2 linked regions of the Pseudobacteroides sp. genome follow. The protein of the gene in region 2 interacts with the protein of the main gene of each other region in a pairwise test. Links are inferred from orthologs where the notes say so. Each region holds a gene or a part of one and is shown on either strand. Other genes may lie near its edges.

Region 1 (3,181 bases), on a different replicon or contig from region 2:
GCTGTACCCTTATTTACTCTTGCAATTACTCTATCGTTATGCATAGCTCCATGCAATGAGTGGGCAGGGATAAATACATCATCGGTATCTTCCTCATCAGGTATCACAAAACCAAACCCTTTCTCACTTCCCTGCAAACGCCCTGATACAAGGCTCATTCTTTCAGGTATACCGTATCTATCCCTGCGAGTCTTATATATCTTACCTTCCTGTTCCAACTCGGTCAAAACATTCTCAAAGTCAGCAATATCATCCTTGGGAACGTCCAATACCGCCACAAGTTCTTTAAAAAGAAGAGGTTTATAAGCATCTTCCTTCATAAAGGAAACTATTCTCTTTTTCCTGTCCTGTCTCATATCACTCATCAATAACCTAGCCCTTCCGAATATTTTTTATTTTTTATTGTTCCCCTGGCTTTTATCAATATACTTTGAAAATGGAAAATTTCCTAGACATAATAAAAACAACTACCAATAATGATAGTTGTCTTGTATAACCAGTGTAAACTCTGCAATTATCTGTTTATAAGTAACTCCAAAGCTATTGAGGTAACTAGAAACAATACCGCAGCAACAGTTGTATACTTACTTAACAAGGCATCTATTGTTCTGCCTTTGTTTTTACCGAAAAAGGTTTCGGCTCCACCTGCTATAGAACCGGATAAACCCGCTTGCTTACCTGATTGTAACAAAACTACCGCTATTAGCGAAACGGCGAACAATATATGAAATATATTCACAATAATATTTACTGCACTCATTACAAAACACCTCCATGGCAAATTGACAACTATCATTGTAGCATAAATAAAAACAAAAAACAAGCATTATATGGATTGTTTTTGATATAATTTAATTAAAATGAGGTGCTGCAAATTACTCAATAGTAGATTTGCAACACCATCTTTTTTAATGTGCTATTATTTATTCTTAAGATTGAACCATGCATCAAGGCCTGGGTACTGGCTTACACCAGCAAGTTCTTCTTCGATCCTTAATAACTGGTTGTATTTTGCAACACGGTCAGTTCTTGAAGGAGCTCCGGTCTTAATCTGACCAGCGTTTGTAGCAACAGCTATATCAGAAATTGTAGCATCTTCAGTTTCACCTGATCTATGTGATACAACTGCAGTATAACCTGCTCTGTTTGCCATTTGGATAGCATCAAGAGTCTCAGTGAGTGTACCGATCTGGTTAACTTTGATAAGTATGGAATTTCCTACTCCAAGGTCGATTCCTCTCTTTAATCTTTCAGTATTTGTAACAAAAAGATCGTCCCCTACCAACTGAATCTTAGAACCGATTGCTTCAGTAAGCATCTTCCAACCTTCCCAATCTTCCTCTGAAACGCCGTCTTCCAATGATATGATCGGGTATTTATTTGCCAAATCACACCAGAAAGCGACCATTTCTTCCTTAGTCTTCATTATGTCAGCTTTCCAGAAATAGTAACTTCCTTCCTGACCCTTTTTCTTAGCTTCTTCATACATTTCAGTAGCAGCTGCATCTATAGCAATTCTGAAGTCAGCTCCAGGCTTGTATCCTGCTTTTTCAACAGCTTCCAATATAACTTGAATTGCCTCTTCGTCAGTCTTAAGGTTAGGTGCGAATCCGCCTTCATCACCTACTGCAGTGCTGTAACCTTTGCCGCTTAATACCTTTTTCAAGTTGTGGAATACTTCCGCACACATTTGAAGAGCATGCTTGAAGCTTGTAGCACCAACAGGCATTATCATAAATTCCTGAATGTTAACACTGTTGTCAGCATGTTTTCCACCGTTGATGATGTTCATCATCGGAACTGGAAGAACCTTTGCATTTACACCGCCTATATACTGGTAAAGGCTTAATCCAAGAGCTTCAGCAGCAGCTTTTGCAGCAGCCATAGATACTCCTAAAATAGCATTTGCTCCTAATTTTTCTTTGTTAGGAGTTCCGTCCAAAGCAATCATGGCATTATCTATTGCTACCTGGTCAAACACGTTCATACCTTCAATTTCAGGTGCTATTATGTTGTTAACGTTATCAACTGCCTTCTGAACGCCTTTTCCCAAGTATCTGCTTTTATCACCATCTCTTAATTCTATAGCTTCGAAAGCACCTGTTGAAGCACCTGAAGGAACTGCTGCTCTTCCTAAAAATCCGCCTTCTGCTATTACTTCAACCTCTACTGTAGGATTACCTCTTGAGTCAAGTATTTCTCTAGCGTAAACACTTTCAATTTCTAAATACTGTTTCATTACTTAATCTCCTTCCATTCTTAAAATATAACATTAATAGAATAACTTAAGTCTTGACAATTGTAAATAATATTTTGTAAAATGCTTGTTAATTTTTTAACCGTTTTTATTATTAATTACATTTTTTTATTTTATGTATTAATGCATGAATGAAAAGTTGTTTAACATGTACACAAAAATGTAACATTGATGTTTTACATGAAAATAAAATGGTATAAATACATCATGAAAAATTAAAAATACTTATATAACTTAAAGGAGGTTTACAAGGATGAATCGTATTGTTGGAGTACAAGCACCTGATTTTAATATGGAGTGTGTGGATGGAAAAGGCGAAGATTTTTTAAATGTATCACTAGGTGACTATAAAGGAAAATGGTTGGTACTTTTCTTCTACCCATTGGATTTTACTTTTGTATGCCCCACTGAAATCACTGCTATGAGCAGAAGAATAGAAGAATTTAAAAAGGCTGGAGCTGAAGTTCTTGCAGTAAGCATAGACAGTAAATTTTCACATAAGGCATGGATCCACACCCCTGTTGAAAATGGCGGTCTTGGAAAAATTAATTTCCCAATTGCATCCGATATTACCAAAGAAGTATCTCAAAAATATGGTGTCCTCATTGAACAAGCAGGAATTGCATTAAGAGGCTTGTTTATCATTGATCCTGACGGTGTCGTAAAATATTCTGTTGTTCATGATCTAAATATTGGAAGAAGCGTAGATGAAACGCTGAGAGTATTACAAGCACTGCAATCAGGTGGCTTATGCCCTATCGACTGGCACCCGGGCGATAAACTTCTTTAGGTATTTCCTAAACATAAAAATCCCCCCTAAAGTTTATCCTATTTCTTCATATTATATAGGAAATTTTAGGGAGGATTATTATTTATACTTATGAAAATCATTTATATAACTATAGAATGACTTATTTTACAATC
Region 2 (3,110 bases):
GCTTAATATGTCCTTGACCGGAAGATTTTTCTTATCCATCAGTCTGGCTAACATATTTTTATCGGATGTGATAAACTTCGCAATCCTAATGCAACTTACCCGAGCATCCTTATGCTTTGGACCATGGCTTATCAGATCTTCAAACCTGATATCAAAATGGCCCAATTCCCTTTTGAATTGCTCGATTTCCGATCTTGTTTCAACCTGATCGAAATGTACAATCATGGAATCATTCTCAATGAAATTCATTCTTTGATCCTCATTTGACAAGTAATTTGTAATAGGTATAACATTTTTATGCTTAAGCTCTTTCTTAAGATAGTTTTTTACACGACGATCAATAACCAGCTCCGCAAAAGTCAAAAAGTGGGCATTTTTATTGACTTCATAGCATTCAATTGCTTCGTTGAAAGCAATAAGCCCTATGCTGTATTCTTCTGAATTATGTGTATCAATGTATTTTTTTGAAGCTTTTGAAACGCATTTTAAAATAAACGGCTTGTAATCCTCAATAAACAATTCTTTAAGCTGACTGTTGCCAAGCTTTATTTCTTTTATCGTTTCATTTAGCGAACCGGTTTTATTTTTCTTGCTTCTCTTTATACCAAACACTTATTACACCCCTTTAATATATGGTTTCCATGCTTTAGCATATTTTGTGACGGGGTTGATAAAATAATTTTGACTATATGGGATTTATTTTGAATTTTTCTAGTCGATGGACCTAATAACCAGAAGTAAGCCCTTATCTATTGATATTTCTGCAATATCTTCAATAAATTCGTTGCTAACTCCTCTAGATGAGCCAAGTTTTAGACTTTGGTTTTCCAAAGGATATAAAAGCCCCTTGGAAGTTATACCTTCTACACTTTCAGATAGGGAAAGAATGGTGAGCTTCATTTTGTTTTCATTCTTAAGAATTATGTGGTCTTTTACCAGCTGTATTTCATTTCGTTCATTTGCTATTATACAATTGATATTTTTATCTGCCATCTTTTTTAACAAAAAGATATTTGAAAGGGAATGATCAAAGCGAGTACCCAGGCATCCAAGTAAAACTACCGATCGGGCACCCCTTTCCAAAGCGTATTCCAATGCAAGCTCGGAATCGGTCATATCCTTTTGGGAAGGATACCTTAGAAAACTTATTCCTGCATCTTTGAAATAATCAAAATCCTCTTTAAAAATTGAATCAAAATCTCCCATCATTATATCAGGAAAAATGCCGAGCTTCCGAAGATGCTTCGCACCCCCGTCAACTCCTATAACTATTTGGCTGTCTTCAAAGTATCTTTTATGGTAATCATAATCCTCAATGCTTCCGCTACAGACTATGACAGCTTTCATTTTGCCTCCTTGTAAGAATCCTCTCGGAGAATCTTTATCATTTGTTCCATATCAGGTGCATTATATATGGATGATCCTGCAACTATAACATTTGCTCCGGCTTCAGTTACTTTGTATATGTTTTCCGGCCCTATTCCTCCGTCAACCTCTATATCTATAGTTAATCCTCTCTTTGTAATCAAACCTCTTAAGTCTCTGATCTTTTCCGTTACCGAATCTATGTATTGCTGCCCCCCAAAACCCGGGTTAACTGTCATCAAGAGAACCATATCCAATTCATCTAGAACCCATTGAATCGAGCATAAAGGAGTTGCCGGATTTAATACCGCTGCAGCCTTAACTCCTCTTTGTTTGATGCTTTGTATTGTACTATGGAGATGTTTACATGCTTCAACATGAACAGAAATTATACTGGCACCTGCATCGCAAAATTTGTCTATATACCTGTCAGGCTCTATCAGCATAAGGTGTACATCCAAAGGCAGCTTTGTATAAGGTTTGATAGCTTCTATAACCGCTGGGCCCACAGTGATGTTCGGAACAAAACATCCATCCATTACGTCTATATGTATAATGTCGGCACCCGACTTCTCCGCTCTTGCGACCTCCTCGCCAAGACTGGAAAAATCTGCCGACAAAATTGACGGTGCAATTTTAATCATTTTTCGCCCCTACTTTCTATATCTCTGGTCTTTTTGTTTCTTTAGCATGCAATAGAAATGGACGAATCTCTCATACCTTTCATTATCTATATCGCCATTAACTACCGCTTCCTTTACAACACAATCCGGCTCATTTATGTGGCTGCAACCATTGAATCTGCATCTTCCCAAATGATTTTCAAACTCCGGATAATGAAGCTCAAGGTCATTAAGCTCAACTCCTGCAAGCTCGAAAGAACTGAATCCCGGAGTATCTACCACAAGTCCTCCGTTTGGAAGATCAAAAAGCTCCGCATGCCTTGTAGTATGCCTTCCTCTTTCAATTTTGTCGCTGACCTCACCGGTCTCCATGAGTACAGATCCCGCTAATCGGTTTAGAATTGTTGACTTGCCGACTCCCGATTGGCCTGCAAAAACCGTTATTTTATCCTTTAGAATATCCATTAGCTCATCAAACCCTTCATGAGTCTTGGCACTTAAAAAGAACATCTTGTAGCCAGTATTTTCATATGCTTTTTTTACTTTTTCAACATCCTCTTCAGTACTTTTATCGATTTTATTAATCAAAATAACAGGTTTTATATCCTTGATACTTGCAGTAATAAGCATTTTATCCAATAATAAGAAATCTGGCTGCGGTGATTTGATTGCTACAACAACTACAAGCTGAGTAACATTTGCTACAGCTGGCCTGACAAGCTCCGAGGTCCGTGGCAAAATTTCCTCAATGAGCCCTGTATTCTTATCTGTATCAACTATTGAAAAAGAAACCTTGTCTCCAGGCAAGGGTATAATATCGTCTTTTCTGAAAATCCCTCTCGCCTTGCATTCAACTATGCCATAGGAGGGGGATTTTATATAATAAAATCCCCCTATCCCCTTCATTACAACACCTAAAGGCAACTTACCTACCTCCCGGAATAATCAACGTTCATATCTGAATTAGGCTTATTATCAACATATACTTTAATATTTGTACTTCCATTTTCAGGCACAGGCACTGTAACACTTAATGGAAAATCCTGTTTGTTTGCTGTACCATCCATTATTACAGTACTTTTTCCAGTATCACTAGGTGTCATTTCAATAAGAACCCTTACA

What was found.
Region 1: the proteins of rpe (region 2) and eno interact in binary tests that used the Escherichia coli proteins (3 or more experiments, as listed by UniProt). The link is inferred for Pseudobacteroides sp. from one-to-one orthologs.

What each region holds. Positions count from the first base shown.
Region 1 is NZ_DATCTU010000113.1:12,050-15,230, forward strand. What follows is about bases 80-2,924. They hold eno (phosphopyruvate hydratase), read right to left. Parts: upstream 2,240-2,924; coding sequence 920-2,239; downstream 80-919. Other genes in these bases: rnr (ribonuclease R), read right to left, coding at 80-365; secG (preprotein translocase subunit SecG), read right to left, coding at 515-760; VIO64_RS18635 (peroxiredoxin), read left to right, coding at 2,511-2,924. Also shown: more of rnr, read right to left, coding at 1-79; more of VIO64_RS18635, read left to right, coding at 2,925-3,047; gpmI (2,3-bisphosphoglycerate-independent phosphoglycerate mutase), read right to left, coding at 3,169-3,181. UniProt on the Escherichia coli protein: Catalyzes the reversible conversion of 2-phosphoglycerate (2-PG) into phosphoenolpyruvate (PEP). It is essential for the degradation of carbohydrates via glycolysis.
Region 2 is NZ_DATCTU010000011.1:44,709-47,818, forward strand. What follows is about bases 177-2,950. They hold rpe (ribulose-phosphate 3-epimerase), read right to left. Parts: upstream 2,010-2,950; coding sequence 1,344-2,009; downstream 177-1,343. Other genes in these bases: sigI (RNA polymerase sigma-I factor), read right to left, coding at 177-612; VIO64_RS03250 (thiamine diphosphokinase), read right to left, coding at 712-1,347; rsgA (ribosome small subunit-dependent GTPase A), read right to left, coding at 2,019-2,912; pknB (Stk1 family PASTA domain-containing Ser/Thr kinase), read right to left, coding at 2,918-2,950. Outside these bases: more of sigI, read right to left, coding at 1-176; more of pknB, read right to left, coding at 2,951-3,110. UniProt on the Escherichia coli protein: Catalyzes the reversible epimerization of D-ribulose 5-phosphate to D-xylulose 5-phosphate.